DNA from 3 places in the Paenibacillus sp. AK002 genome. Region 1 is predicted to be linked to each of the others. Evidence: riboswitches for the same ligand, from Rfam matches in the RefSeq annotation. Region 1 holds a riboswitch; each other region holds the start of a gene.

Region 1 (5,201 bases):
ACTGCGGTGGAACCGGTTCCAATCATAGGTAAAAATAATGAACTCAGTTCCAATACCAAGCAAGCACTCGGATTGGAACCGGTTCCGTTATTTGAAGTATAAAATACCTAATTCAGATTGTCAACGCTTTCCCGATGAATCATCTCGCAATTCATGACCGTCAGGAAATCCACTGGCTCGTCGTTGACCAGCTTCATAATATGCTGTGCCGCGAGGTGGCCCGCTTGGAAATATCCATATTTCACCGTTGTTAACCCGGGATGAATCACCTCGGTTACGTCGTAACCGCCAAATCCGGTAACGGAAAGTTCGTCGGGAATAGAGATGCCTTTCATGTGCGCCGCTTTCATCACGCCCAGCGCTATGTTGTCCGTGGCGCAGACCACGGCCGTTGGCAATGTTTGGTTCAACTCAAAAAGGGAGCATGCCGTCTTAACACCATCCGACATCTTGAATCCACTCTCGTAGAGAACCGCTTCCGCCTCATCATACTCGCTTACCGCTTTGAGGAACCCTTCCTTCCGCTTGACTCCGACGGCTACGTCCTTTTCCGTCACCCCGATATAGGCAATTTGACGATGTCCCATCGACAGCACGTACCGGCCCATGTCATAGCCTGCGGCATAATCGTTATAGATCATGCTGTGGACATGGTTATGCTGTTGTCCGAGCAGAATGACCGGAATGCCGATCTCTTGAATCGCGGCAAGATGGGTTTCCGTCACCTGCGTGGCGAACAGAATAATGCCTGATATTTTTTGTCTGGCGAGATCATACAGCGCTTCGATCTCCCTGGATAAATCCTGGCTTGCGTTGATGATCAGAAGCTGATATCCGTGTTTTCTTAATTCTTCGTCCATGCCGGCGACAGTCTGCGATGCGGAGAAGGAGTCCAGACGCGGCATAATGGTGCCGATCATGCTCGTTTTTTTCGCTTTGAGGCTTTGCGCAAAAGAATTCGGGATATAGCCGGTTTCCTGAATAACCTGTTCAATCTTGCGGCGTGTCGCATGACTGACGGATCCTCCGTTCAAGAAACGGGAGACCGTGCTTTTGGCAACTCCGGCTTTGTGGGCAATATCGGCGATCGTGTTCTTCATGCCAAGATCTCCGGAACCGTTAGCAGCGCTGCGTCGAACGGATCATTCTCTGCAGTTCCCTGTTGTCCCGCACAACAGGCCATGATTCGTATAAACATGAATCTCTCCCCTTCGTATTTCGCTTATTCCTAACTATACCATGACGTCCAGGGGTCCGTGAAATGCGGGTTCCAAGCCTATAGGCAGAGGCCTATCTCTTCCACGTCACAGACTTTTGCATGGTCACGCAGCGATTTGAAGGGGATAATTCACGGGCGCACCCTTAATTCACATATAAATGGTCAAGTGCATTCCCCTAGGCTTGGACGGTTCGCTCGGCCGATTCGACGGTATGCTTCAACAATGTCGCTATCGTCACGGGGCCAACGCCCGCCGGTACCGGCGTGATTGCGGATGCCGCCTTGGCGCAGGCTTCGTAATCGCAGTCCCCGATATTTCCTTTATTGTAACCGGCGTCCAACACGACGGCACCCGGCTTGATCCAGTCCCCTTGAATGAAATTAGGCTTGCCTACGGCCGCAACCACAATGTCCGCTTGGGACACAATCTCCCCAAGGTTCTTCGTTCTCGAATGGCAGATCGTAACCGTGGCGTTGCGATTGAGCAGCATCATCGATACCGGCTTGCCCAAAATCGGACTGCGTCCGACCACCACCGCATGCTTCCCTTCGATCGGCAGGCTGTAATAGTCCATAATCGCGATAATCGCCGCCGGCGTACATGAAGGGTAATCGGCGAAACCAAACGCATTTTGCGAGAACCCGAGCGTGGTTACTCCATCCACGTCTTTTTTCATGTCGATGGCATCAAAAGCCTCCCGCTCATCGATATGATGCGGTACCGGGTGCTGAAGCAGAATACCGTGGACGTTCGGATCCTCGTTCAGTGCTTGAATCGCGGCGATCAGCTCCTCCGTCGTTGTCGATGTCTCCAGCACTACTTTCTTGGATATGATGCCAAGCCGCTCGCACGCATTTCCCTTCATCCGCACATAGGTTGCCGAGGCAGGATCATCGCCAACCAGAATCGTTGCCAGACAAGGGGTTACCCCTTGCTGTTTCAATTCCTGTACCTTCACCGCCAGCTTTGCCTTGATATCATCGGATACTTTTTTTCCATCCAAAATTACGGGTTCCTTACTCATGCTAATCCGCTCCTTCGCCATTGTATTAAAAAACATAAAGAGGCAAGGCGACTCGAACGTCTCCTTACCTCTTGCCCAGGCGTACGGCATATGATCCCATGTGCTCCCTCTTGGTAACCCAAGCTACGCCAGTAACACACGGATAACTTTTTTTAATATATCACGACTTTGGACTTCGCGCCACCGGCTATGCGGCCGCCCTTTAATCGTAAAGTTTTTGATTTATTGTCTGAAATCACGTATGTTGCCGATGGTACAAGCATAGAATGTCCTAAGAACAATTCGCTCCAGGAGGCCTTGATGAGATATCCGGCGATCTTCAAAATGCTGCCCTTTATACTGCCGCTTGTATTCGTGATTCCGGTCTTGACGATATGGCTGCAGAGGGACTTAAACCCCATATCCAGCCAAGACCTACAGCAGGTTAAAACCGTCTTTACGGGCATCTTCCTTGAGGCACTTCCTTTTATTCTGCTTGGAGTGCTGCTGTCGTCCCTTCTGCAGCTGTTCGTACAAGAGCAATGGGTGCGGCGTCTCACGCCGAAGAATCCGGTGGTCGGCGTCCTGGGCGCTTCCATGCTCGGCATCCTGTTTCCCATCTGCGAATGCGGGATGATCCCGGTCGTTCGCAGGTTGATGCTGAAAGGTATGCCCGCCTATATCGCCGTCACCTTTATCCTCAGCGGTCCTATTCTGAATCCCATTGTATTCGCATCAACGATCATGGCCTTCCGTTCGCATCCCGAAGTGACGATCGGACGAATGGGACTGGCTTTTGCAGTCGCGGTGACGACGGGTTTGCTCGTCTATGTTTTTTCAAGAAGCAGCCCCCTGAAGCGTTCCTTTCAAGAGTTCGCCGAACAGGGCTCCAGCAAGGGGGAACGTTTGTTGCATGAGCATCCCAAAACCTGGAGAAGCATGTTTGTCCACGCCGGAGACGAGCTGATCGAGATGTGCAAATATTTAGTCCTGGGCGCTTTCCTCACGGCCTGCATCCAATCCTTCATTCCGAGGGAGGAGCTGCTGGCTCTGGGGAACGGTCCTGCCGCCTCCTATCTGTTCATGATGGGCTTTGCCTTCATCCTGTCCCTTTGCTCAACATCGGACGCCTTCGTGGCATCGGCATTCACGCACACCTTTACCGTCGGCCCGCTGGTTTCCTTCCTGGTCCTCGGACCGATGCTGGATTTCAAAAGCCTGCTCATGCTGTCGGCTACCTTCAAGACCAAATTCGTGATCGGCTTAAGCCTGCTGGTGATTACCCTTGTCTTTATCGGCTCTGTAGCCGTCGACGCGCTATTCGGCGGTTAGGCGTAGTAAACAAACTGGAGTGGCAATACACAAAAACGGATGGAATAACGCTACCTTCAGGCTGTTATGCCTTCGGATATCCACTTGAGATTGGAGGTGTTCGGGACGTGAAGCCCAGTTTGAGCCTGCGAAGCCACTATATACTGCGGTCGCTGCTAATCGCAGCTCTTGCCGCCTATATCATGCATCTAAACGCATCAAATTCGCTGGACTATTACTTGGCTCCCCATATGCAGACCCTGCTTCTGCTCTGTCCCGTGCCGCTGTTGTTCATAGCTTTCGGCATGCTGTGGCACGCCCTTGCGGGAGCTTCCGGCGAGGTGTGCGATTGCGAGCACCCCCTGCCCAGCGGACTGATCAAAAACATATCGGTTTACGGGTTATTCACGGTGCCGCTGCTGTTCGGCCTGCTCCTGCCGGACCAAGCCCTCGGCAGCGATATGGCGGCCAAAAAAGGCATGATCTACACCTATCCGAACCCCGATGTTCGCCGTAAAACCGAGGAGCGGAATGCTCCCGCCGTTTCGGGCATGGAGAAGCATGGAACGAATGATGACCAGACGGCAGCGGAGGACATCGCGCTGAACGAGCGTTTTGTTCCCAAAGACATCTACAGCGTGGAGTTCGCGGAGCTGGCCAAGCGCTTATATACCTTACCCGTCATCCGAGTGGAGCCGGACATTTTCTCGGAGACCGTAGGGGCCATGGATATTTACAAACAGCATTTTCAAGGGAAGGCCATCACCGTCCAAGGATTTGTTTTCCGCGATGGACATATGAACGAAGACACCTTCGCCGTCAGCCGCTTCCTCGTAATGTGCTGCACGGCAGACGCCGTCCCGTTCGGGGTCATGGTGCGCGCCGCGAATGCTTCGTCGTTCGCGAATGACGCGTGGGTTCAGATCGATGGCACGATCCAGGTCACCACCGTGGACGGTAAGGAATCGCTGCAGATTCAAGCGGAACGGATTCAGCCGATCGAACAGCCGTCATCCCCTTACATTTTTACGAATCCGGACTCTGTCGCAGAGTTTGATGAACTGTATTCGAATGATATCGAGACCAAGGAGGAGATCAACAATGAACAAGATACCCGTCGTGCTGATTAGCGGTTTTTTGGGGAGCGGCAAAACCACGCTGCTGCTCAGGCTGCTGGCGTATGCCGCCAAACGGCAATGGAGGACCGCCGTCCTGATGAATGAGATGGGCGAACAGGACGTGGATGGCGATATCCTATCCGGTGAAATGCCTGATCTTCCGATCGAGAAGCTGCTTGACGGCTGCATCTGCTGCACCAAACGAGACGAGCTGGGGCAAGCCCTGAAAAGCCTGTTAGATCGGAAGCCTGATCTCGTCTTCATCGAGACGACCGGAGTGGCGAATCCTGAACAGATTCTTGAGGATTTGCAGGATCCGTCACTGGTGGATCGAATATCGATCCGGGGTAAAATCGCCTTGGCCGACTGCAGCAAATTTCTCGAGTACAACAGCTTCTTTGCATCCAGTCGCGAACTGGTCCGCACCCTTCGGGGACAAATCAGCTTCGCGGACCGGATCATCCTGAACAAGGCGGGAGAATGCGAAGAGAAACAGATCAATAAAGTCATTACCTCCATTAGAAAAATAAATACGACGGCAAGCCTGTC
Region 2 (5,201 bases), 160 kb from region 1:
CACGAATCCATTAATCGATGTCAATGGATTTCGAATTTCATGAGCGATGCCGGCGGCCAATTGGCCGGCGGTCGTCAGCTTCTCGGATTGCATCACGCGGTCCTCTTCCATCCGCTGCTCCGTGATGTCCTTGAAGATGCCGACGGCCGCATTCTCGCCTTCATATTGTATGATTAACGTGAATCCCGTGACCATCTTCTCCTGCCCGTCCAGACAGCGTATCAGGTAATCGACGCTTCCGATTTCACCGCTCTCGGCATACGTTGCCCTGCGTTTCATCAATGCGTGATGATATGATGCGTCGACGATCACGTCGGTTGAAATGCCCAGCACGTCACGGGAGTGCATCGCATTGACGAGTCGGATTCCGGCAGAATTAACATAGTGAACAATGCCTTTTTTAGTTATGAGTACGGAGAGAGGGAGCTCTTCCAGCAGCTGCAGAAACGAATTTTCCTTCTCGTTCAGCTTCTGTTCCTTCTGCTCCAGCTGTTTCATGAGCTGTCTCAGCAGCGTTCGATCCTCGAATTGTACCAAGTATCCCTTGGGCTCCTGCTCCGGATCGTGATCAACGCTGCAGCGTGCACTAAGGTATAACTCGCGATCAGACGGATGACGGTAAGCATATTCAACCGGGGGGACGAATGGCTGATGGCCCTGGGCAGCCCTAGCGTTCTGAATCACTCGATTCAATAACCCACGGAGGCTGTTTTCTTCTTGCGGCGCCCCGGCAGTTAACTCCTGCGGCGAGTAACCCAACAGATCACATAGTGCCGAATTGACCTTAAGAATCGTTCCATCTAGCGATACCAAAGCCATACCGATTACAGATTGTTCAAAGGCAAAATCATGATTAGGGGTTGAATAGGGCAGCACTGCAAGTCTCCTTTCAAATTTCTGGGAGGAATTGAATGTACCCATATTATAAGTGGGGCGATTTCATTCATCAATCCTTTAAATTGATAGATCTAAGCAGAATTTCTTTTTTGTGTAAAATGTCAGTATCACCCATCCCATTCTCTGCTGATTGAAAGCATGAGCCCCCTATAGCATCGAATCATCCATTCAAGAATGGCAAGGAAGCGATGCGTTCCGCCACTCTTGAGGAGAAACCTGTTGCGTCCATGATTTAAAGTTTCTCAGCCTTTGAATGCTTGATCCAAAGATAGCTTGAGCTCATCCGTAATGGGGCCCATCGGCAGGCGCAGGGTGTCGGATGAGATAAGGCCTTGCTTGGCAAGCAGCCATTTTAGCGGAGCGGGATTGGATTCTGCGAACAACTGATGAATAACGGGAAGCAGCACTTCAAACTCCTTTTCGGAACGAGAATAATCCCCCTGGACAGCTAATTGATAGACACGAATAAAAGCCTCGGTATTCACATTGGCCGACGCCAAAATGCCCCCCGATGCACCATGACAAAGCATCTCATGAAAGCGGACATCGTCTCCGCATAGAACAGGCTTCGTATCGTATGGAGACAAGCTTCTCATAAGCTCTGTACTCGCAGTGCTGTCCTTCATTCCGATGACACCGGGGATCTCCATGATTCTTCGAATGGCATCGACCGGTAAGGAAATTCCGGTGCGCGAAGGAACTTCGTACAAAATAACCGGTATCCCCACCTCCGCGACGTTGCGGAAATGTTGTATAATGCCCTCAATCGAAGGGCGGCTGTAATACGGCGTGACCACCAATACCGCGTCTGCCCCGATATGTCCTGCCCATTCCGTCCGCTTCATGCTGGAGAACGTATCGTTGGTACCCGTACCAATAATGACCGGCAATTGCCGCCCATCCAGACCTTTTCGCGTTTCCTCCATCACCTGAACGACCTCTTCCCAAGTTACCGTCGGCGCCTCTCCGGTCGTGCCGTTGATGATCAATCCTTGAATGTCATGGGATAACAAATTCTCCAAATAACGATGATAAGACGGAACATCCAATGCGTATTCATATGAAAAGGGAGTGACCACCGGAACATAAATACCTCTCAAATCTTGCGGACTCAACATGATCTTTCCTCCATTTCATGAATTGTGGCTTTACTTTACCATGGGAATCGGGATCGGTGTTATCTATAATAATAGATAGTTATTATCAATATTATTGATGAGGAGAGAGCGATGGAACTGATCTATCTGCAAACCTTCAGGGAGGTTGCTGTTCGAAAGAGCTTTACTAAAGCTGCTGACGAATTGGGTTATGCACAATCCAGCGTTACCACCCAGATTCAGAAGCTGGAGAAGGAATACGGCGTCAAGCTGTTTGAACGGTATGGCAGAGGCCTGCGCCTGACGAAGTCAGGGGAGGAGCTGTTCAAGTATGCTATCCAAATGCTGGATCTGTTCCACCAGTCTAAGGAAAAGCTGACGAAACAAGGCGGGGGCGTCTTATCGATTGGAACGATCGATTCGCTTGCCGCATATTTTCTTCCATCCGTCCTTCATCGGCTAAGACAGGAGCATGAAGATCTTGCCATCCGCTTGCAAACGGATCGTGAAGATAGCATCGTCAGTAAGGTAAGAGAGGGTGAGTACGATCTCGGGCTTATTCTGGAGAACAAACCGGAAGACACTTCATTGAATTGGATCTCGATCCGGGAAGAGCCCCTCCATCTGATTGCCCATCCGGATCATCCGCTTCGCAGGTTGCCCGTCATCGAGCTGGAGCATCTGGCTAATTACGAATGGATTATGACCGAGGATACTTGCAATTACCGGATCATGTTGGAAAAAGTGCTGCGCGCCAGTGGAGCTCCCGTCCGTATTGGTTTGGAATTGGGCAACCCCGAGGCGATCAAAAGATATATCATGTCCGGTACCGGCATCTCACTATTGCCGAGAATGGTAGCAGAGGAGGAAATCAAGAGGGGAGAGCTGGCGATTCTTCCCTTTCAACACCCTGACATTCGACTGGACATCCAGATTGTCATTCATCCTAAGAAATGGCTGTCACACTCGCTTCAGGATATGATCGAAATGTTGAAATCTAAATCTTAAAGACGCAGGCTGATATTGCATTTAACGAAAAGATTCAGTATCATTTATGTAACAATGTATAGGTTTATGTGTGACTGGCGTAGCATGGGGAACCATGAGGGAGCACATGGATGACAACGGCCGTACGCCTGGGCAGAGGTAAGGGAGTTTATTTCCCTTACCTCTTTATTATTTTCTTGGGCTTCTATCGTCTCTGAAACTATGAAAAGGGGATAAAACAACGATGTTCAAAACGAAAAAAATATTGCTGCTGGGATCCGGAGAACTAGGGAAAGAAGTCGTAATTGAAGCACAACGATTGGGTGTCCAAACCGTAGCCGTCGATCGTTATGCCGATGCTCCTGCCATGCACGTTGCCGATCACAGCCATGTGATCGATATGCTGGACGGAGAGAAGCTGCGCGCTATTATTGAGTTGGAAAAGCCGGACCTGATCGTTCCGGAGATTGAAGCGCTGGCTACTTCGGAGCTGGTGAAGCTGGAGGATGAGGGGTATCGGGTGATTCCTACCGCCAGAGCCGCAAAGCTTACGATGGACCGTGAAGGGATCCGCCGGTTGGCATCAGAGGAGTTGGGACTGCCGACTGCGGACTATCGATTTGCCGATACCTATGAGGAATTCAAGCAGGCTGTCCTGGACATGGGTTTTCCGTGCGTGATCAAACCGCTGATGAGCTCCTCCGGCAAAGGTCAGAGCGTGTGCCGTTCTGAAGGGGATATCGAGTCCTGCTGGAACATCGCCATGGAAGGCGGCCGCGTGCAGAACGGAAGAGTGATCATTGAGGAATTCATTTCATTCCAGTCGGAAATCACGCTTCTGACCGTCCGCTCCGTAAATGGAACAAGCTTCTGTGCGCCGATCGGGCATATTCAGGAAAGCGGAGATTATATCGAATCGTGGCAGCCGCACGACATGTCTGAAGCGCAAATCGTGGAGGCTAAATTTATTGCGCGGAAGATTACCGACGAGCTTGGCGGATACGGCTTGTTCGGCGTTGAATTATTTTTGGCCGAGGATAAGGTGTACTTCAGCGAGGTATCCCCGCGTCCGCATGATACTGGGCTGGTTACGCTGGTCACGCAAAATCTATCCGAATTTGCGCTTCATGTCCGTGCCATTCTCGGGTTTCCGATACCAGAGATCGAATTGATCACGCCGGGAGCCAGCCGCCCGCTGAAAGCCGGCCGAGAGCTGGAAGACTACACGATTACAGGCGCCGAGCAAGCGCTGGCCGTTCCGAATACGCAGCTTCGCATGTTCGGCAAACCGGTAACCAAGGCCGGAAGACGAGTAGCAGTCGCGCTGTCAAGCGCCGGCGATGTCGAAGAAGCGCGGTCACGCGCGAAGCTGGCATTGGATAAGCTTGCCGTCGAAGAGGCATAAACATCGGAATTCCATAGGGATATCACATGTCATCATGTTGAAAAGGCCAACCGAAATGACCGGTTGGCCTTTTCGGTTATAGAAAAATCAAGGATCCAAATCGGGTACAAACTCTTCTGATCTCGAGTACTTGCTTTTAGTTTTGATTTCGGGAATAAATAGGGAGAAATTTATGTTCTTTCATGATAAGATACACAAGAATACAAACGACCCTCACCCATTATAATGTTTCCATTCGATGCGATAAGCGCTGCTTGGAGCATAATATTTCAAATAAACCTCTAGAGGAACGTTTATTGACGGCATAGGAGAATCTACATGAGAGACATGACGCAAGGAAGTCCGATCAAGCTGATTATCATGTTTACCATCCCGCTTTTGATCGGTAATATTTTTCAACAATTTTACAACATGGCAGACACCCTTATCGTGGGACGTACCATTGGCGTGAACGCACTTGCAGCCGTTGGCTCGACAGGCAGCATTTTGTTTTTTGTCATCGGCTTTGCCCAAGGCTTGACGGCTGGTTTGTCTATCATAACCGCACAGCGTTTTGGAGCTAAGGATATCGCAGGCGTCCGCAAAAGCGTGGGAACGAGCGTATGGATCAGTCTGGTGTTCACGGTATTCCTCACCATCGTGAGCGTTATATTTACGAGGCCCGTCCTCGTCATGATGAACACCCCTGCCGAGATTTTGGATGATGCGTATTCGTATTTGATCGTCATTAACTGGGGCGTCGGCGCTGCCGTTCTGTTCAATTTGCTGGCTAACCTGCTCCGTGCTCTCGGCGACAGCCGGACCCCGCTTCTCTT
Region 3 (5,201 bases), 2.2 Mb from region 1:
ACGGCTTCGCATTCTCGCGAATTCAGATAACCCGTCCGATCAGCTCGTCAAAAGAGAGATTCGTGACGCGGTCGTTGAGCAAATGCAGCTTTGGGTCCTGCAGCTGGAGAACCCGCAAAGCCTGGAAGACGCCAAGGCATTAACCCGGCAGCATCTTCCGGAAATCCGTCAGCTGGTGGGTGAAGAGCTGAGAAAAAGAGGAATCACTTACAATTACCATGTAGAACTTGGCGTCGTGCCGTTCCCGACCAAATTGTACGGGGGCACGGTGTATCCGGCGGGCGATTATGATGCGCTGCGGATTACGTTAGGCGAAGGCCAAGGACAAAACTGGTGGTGCGTCCTGTTCCCGCCGCTTTGCTTCATCGACGGCGGCAGCGGGGATGCGGCAGCCCAGCCTGTAGAGACGGGTATCCAAACGGTGTCCGCCGATGCGGGTGACGCTTCTCCGGAGGAAGCGCCGAAGAAGGCAAGCGAAAGCGAGCCGGAGGTCCGTTTCTTCCTGTGGGATATGTTTCTGGGCCTCTGGAATTGGGTGGCAAGCTTGTTCTAGGATGATCCCGCGTATGGATTTCCAATACGGACAGGGTATGATAAACTTGGATGAAGAAGTACGTGTTCAAAAAAGGTTATTTTCAGCACCGAAGCTAATGCTTCCGATGTGCGTTTTTTCAAAACGCTTCAGTTGGATGAAGCTAGGGACGTCAGGAGTGGAGCGTACGTTTTGGGTACGTGAGCACCTAAGATGTTTCCGGAGGAAACATAACTTCGAAAGCATCTGCTTAGGCCCGGCTGAATTCAAGATTCGATGCCGAGCTGGTTCCTGATTCGCTTCGTGTTAGATATAGGATTTATAAGTTATCAACGGAGTTGATGAAATTCTATATCGCAAGAAAACCTACCTATGCATCGCGGTCGCTCATCCTTGAAGTGGCTTCGATGAGGGGTTTTCTTATCAAAAGCGGAATTTTTGAACAACCTCTAGAAGAGTGCTTTCTCTTTGGCGCGACCGGTTTCCATGGGAACCGGCACGGGACTGAAGAACGAGAAGCGCTTTTTCTTTTGGAGTATAGGCAAAACGCGTTTGGATGTTTATATATTTCATATACAGAAAGCTTGGGATAGGTATGGAACAGAACGGGAATGACAAGGAACGCAATTTGCAGCGGGAACAAGGCTCCCGGAATGCTGCATCGAAACCAACCAAACTGTGGCATGTCTCGAGCTCCCTCTCCAAGGAGGGCCTCGGGTCGGAGAAGGAAGCGAAGCAGGCGCTGCACGAAGCAGGCCAGGTGCTTGCACAGGGCGGTACGGTGGCTTTTCCGACGGAAACGGTGTACGGACTTGGTGCTGACGCCGGCAATACGGAGGCGGTCGAGCGCATCTTCGCCGCCAAAGGTCGGCCGTCGGACAATCCATTGATCGTGCACATCTCGGAGCTGGCTCAGCTTGACGGCTTGGTCCAGCAGGTGAACGAGACGGAACGGGCGCTGATGGCGTCGTTCTGGCCCGGACCGCTGTCGCTGGTGCTGCCCGTGAAACCGGGCGCCGTATCGCCTCGCGTGACGGCCGGACTCGATACGGTTGCCGTGCGGATGCCGGATCACCGCGTGGCGCTGGCTCTGATCAGCGCCGCCGGTTGTCCGCTTGCCGCACCGAGCGCGAATCGCTCCGGCCGGCCAAGCCCGACGCTGGCCAGCCATGTGCTGGAGGATCTGGCGGGGGCGATCGACGGCGTGCTCGACGGCGGCCCGGCCGGGGTGGGCGTCGAGTCGACGGTGGTGCAGGTCGGCGATGACGGTGCCGTCACGGTGCTCCGCCCGGGCGGCGTCACGGCCGAGCAGCTTGCCGCGGTGGCGGCAAGCGTGCGTCAGGACCCGGCGCTGCAGCGCGCCGCCGGGGAGGCGGAGAGCCCGGCGCCGCGCTCGCCGGGCATGAAGTACACGCACTACGCACCGAAGGGTGCGATGTGCGTGGTGCAGGGCCCGCGTGCCGATACGGTGTCGGCACGCATCGCGGCCGAGCTCGAGGCGGCGGCCCGGCGCGGTGAGGTGACCGGCGTGCTGTCGTTCGACGAGCACATCGGTCACTACGCTGCGGACGTTGCCGTCTCGCTCGGCAGCCTGGCCGTGCCGGAGGAAGCGGCCCGCCGGCTGTACGCCGGCCTGCGCCGCTTCGATGAAGAAGGCGCGACCTTCATCCTGGCCGAAGCGTGCCCGGACCAGGGGCTTGGCGCAGCCGTCATGAACCGGCTGCTGAAGGCCGCGGGACATCACATCATCCACGTCCATGAAGATGCCGATTGAACGGTTTTAGCATGATTTCCCCCTTGTCCGCATATGGTGTACAAGACCATGGGACTTGGGGGAATGGGGATGTTGGAGGCGTCTGTCCAATCGGGACAGCTTGCGGCGATTCTGCTGATGGCGGTTGCACTCGGGCTAGACGCATTTTCGCTTGGTATCGGAGTCGGAATGAGAGGCGGCATGCGTTTAGGCCATATGCTGGGCATCAGCTTCATGATCGCGTTGTTTCACATGCTTATGCCGCTGGCCGGCTTGTTTGCCGGCCGCTATGTAGGCATGCTGCTGGGGCACGTCACAGGGTTTGCGGCAGGCGGGCTGCTCCTCCTGCTGGGCGGGCATATGCTGTATAATGCTTGGCGGGGCGGGGAAGGTCAGCGCATTCATCCTACCGCGTTCTTGGGCATGCTGTTGTTTTCGCTAAGCGTCAGCATCGACTCCTTCTCGGTAGGCGTTTCGCTCGGGATGTTCGTGGATGATGTGCTGCTGATCGTGATCTCCTTCGGCGTCGTGGGCGGTTTGCTGTCCATTCTCGGCCTGCTGCTCGGCCGTCAGGTGAGCAACAAGCTGGGAGAGTACGGCGAAATGCTGGGCGGACTGATTTTGATCATCTTTGGCGTGATGTTTATCTTTTGACGCAATATTTGTTACAATAATCCCAAAACAACCTACAACGGGGAGGTACGGGACCGTGAAAAATATATTGTTTGTCTGCACGGGGAATACCTGCCGCAGTCCGATGGCGGAAGGAATGCTGCGCAAGCTCGCCAAACAGCGGGGCATTCCGCTGGAAACGCAATCCGCCGGCGTCTCGGCCGTAGACGGCATGCCGGTATCCCGTCATGCGGAATCGATACTGCGGGACCAGGATATTCAAGATCGCTTGGTATCTAAGCCGCTGACCGCGAATCTGGTGGAATGGGCAGACCTGATTCTGACGCTGACCCAGTCGCATAAGCAGTATGCGATTCGGCAGTTCCCGCATGCCGCCGACAAGATGCACACGCTGAAGGAATTTGTGGAGGATGACCGGCGGGTGCTGGATGATCTGCGGGAGCAGGACAGCCTGTACGCAACGCTCGAGCTGGCCAGATCGCTGGGCCGCGATGTCAGCGACCGCGACCGGGAGCGTCTGATCGAGCTGCGCCAGCGAATTCCGAGCTTCGATATCTCCGATCCCTTCGGCGGCTCGCGGGAGGAATACGAGGCGACGGCGGCGGAGATTCGGACGGCGCTCTTCCGTCTGTTGGACAAGCTGGAAGCGGATCAGCATAAATAGGATCGGCTTCGACGGAAGCGAAGAGTAAATCTGGATCCAGGCTCAATCTGGCTAAAAAAGCCGCTTGCCTTTCGCAGGGTATTGCTTTAAGATGAAGGTGAAAAACATGAATCCGATGTAACTGGCGACGAAGTGGATGAAACCACGATGGAGCATCGGAATATACGGCCGGTCGCCTGGGCAAAGAGCATTTGGAGCACAATACGTGCGCCGACTGCTCTTTTTTCGTCTTTTGCGTGGAGTTTGGGTTATAATGAAACAAGCTAAAACGCAAAAGCGAACATTCGAGGGGGTTTTTCATAGATGAAAATTGCATTGGGTACCGATCATGCCGGCATTCGTCTGAAAGAGGAGATCGTGGAGGTCATTCGGGGTCTTGGACACGAGGTGGAGGATCTTGGCTGCGGCTGTTCCGATTCCGTGGATTATCCCGATTACGCGCTTCCGGTGTGCGAGAAGGTGGTCTCGGGTGAAGCGGATCGGGGCATTCTGATCTGCGGAACGGGAATCGGCATGAGCATTGCCGCCAACAAGGTGCCGGGCATCCGCTGCGCGCTGACGCATGATGTGTTTTCGGCCAAAGCCACGCGTGAGCATAATGACAGCAACGTGATTGCGCTGGGCGAGCGCGTCGTCGGTCCCGGGCTTGCTGCCGAGATCGTCAGCGCATGGCTGACAACGGATTTCAGCCAGGGCGAACGCCATGTCGGCCGCGTGAACAAGATCAAGGCCATCGAGGAGCGTTACCTGAAGAGCGAATCGCGATAGGTCAACGCGTAAAGCTGCTGCGGTTATTGCGTATGGAATGAAGCATCTTCTGTGAAAAAAATCATCGGGAGGACTGTGACATGACGGATATCTCCAAGGTTTCCTTGAGCGAACAGACGGCGCGGATCGTCCGCGAACTGGCCGAAGCTTCAGCCTTAGGACCGGGCAAGGTGCTGGTCATCGGAGCCAGCACCAGTGAAGTGGTCGGACGCCGGATCGGCACAGGCGGCGCTCTTGAAACGGCGCAGCAGCTTCTTCAGGGCATTGCCGAGGTTCAAGCGGAATTCGGCTTCGCTGTAGCCTATCAATGCTGTGAGCATTTGAACCGGGCGCTTGTCATGGAGCGGGGACTGCTCGAAGAGCTGCGCCTGACGGAAGTGGCGGCTGTACCGATTCCAGGGGCGGGAGGCTCCATGGCCTCGGCGGCGTATCGGAGTATGAAGGAGCCCTGCCTTGCGGAATCCATTGAGGCCCATGCGGGTGTCGATATCGGCGAGACGCTGATCGGCATGCATTTGCGGAGAGTGGCGGTTCCGTTCAGGCCGAGCGAGCGTTATATCGGCGATGCGCGCGTAACGGCGGCTTACACCCGGCCGAAGCTGATCGGCGGAGAACGCGCCGTGTACAGACTCGAGCAGCGGGATGATTTCACGCTGTGCGATTGATTCGAATGAGAGCCCGCTTTAGTCATTAGGTAAACTTGTAGTCTTGACTTGGCAAGAGAAAATAACGATTGATTATGGGAGGATATGAACATGATGGAACATTTGCGGAAGAATGACCCGGCTGTATTGGAAGCGATGGATTTGGAACTGAAGCGTCAACGCAGCAACATTGAGCTGATTGCCTCC

The links. A riboswitch is a leader RNA that binds a small molecule or an ion and turns the genes downstream of it on or off. The one in region 1 is predicted to bind ZMP and ZTP.
Region 2: linked by a shared signal. The riboswitch ahead of purT (phosphoribosylglycinamide formyltransferase 2) and the one ahead of M1D70_RS18875 (bifunctional 5,10-methylenetetrahydrofolate dehydrogenase/5,10-methenyltetrahydrofolate cyclohydrolase) in region 1 are both predicted to bind ZMP and ZTP.
Region 3: linked by a shared signal. The riboswitch ahead of rpiB (ribose 5-phosphate isomerase B) and the one ahead of M1D70_RS18875 (bifunctional 5,10-methylenetetrahydrofolate dehydrogenase/5,10-methenyltetrahydrofolate cyclohydrolase) in region 1 are both predicted to bind ZMP and ZTP.

What each region holds. Positions count from the first base shown of each region.
Region 1 is NZ_CP096377.1:4,286,465-4,291,665, forward strand. Features, by position in the region: gene M1D70_RS18870 (LacI family DNA-binding transcriptional regulator) at 108-1,100, opposite strand; gene M1D70_RS18875 (bifunctional 5,10-methylenetetrahydrofolate dehydrogenase/5,10-methenyltetrahydrofolate cyclohydrolase) at 1,396-2,244, opposite strand; ZMP/ZTP riboswitch at 2,311-2,390, opposite strand; gene M1D70_RS18880 (permease) at 2,545-3,555, shown strand; gene M1D70_RS18885 (TIGR03943 family putative permease subunit) at 3,663-4,664, shown strand; gene M1D70_RS18890 (CobW family GTP-binding protein) at 4,636-5,201, shown strand, end outside.
Region 2 is NZ_CP096377.1:4,126,839-4,132,039, reverse strand. Features, by position in the region: gene M1D70_RS18100 (ATP-binding protein) at 1-876, opposite strand, end outside; gene dapA (4-hydroxy-tetrahydrodipicolinate synthase) at 1,140-2,015, opposite strand; gene M1D70_RS18090 (LysR family transcriptional regulator) at 2,127-3,002, shown strand; ZMP/ZTP riboswitch at 3,063-3,143, shown strand; gene purT (phosphoribosylglycinamide formyltransferase 2) at 3,226-4,386, shown strand; gene M1D70_RS18080 (MATE family efflux transporter) at 4,705-5,201, shown strand, end outside.
Region 3 is NZ_CP096377.1:6,482,850-6,488,050, reverse strand. Features, by position in the region: gene spoIIR (stage II sporulation protein R) at 1-553, shown strand, start outside; gene M1D70_RS29330 (L-threonylcarbamoyladenylate synthase) at 1,128-2,306, shown strand; gene M1D70_RS29325 (manganese efflux pump MntP) at 2,376-2,939, shown strand; gene M1D70_RS29320 (low molecular weight protein arginine phosphatase) at 2,995-3,582, shown strand; ZMP/ZTP riboswitch at 3,690-3,771, shown strand; gene rpiB (ribose 5-phosphate isomerase B) at 3,886-4,350, shown strand; gene M1D70_RS29310 (TIGR01440 family protein) at 4,431-5,015, shown strand; gene M1D70_RS29305 (serine hydroxymethyltransferase) at 5,106-5,201, shown strand, end outside.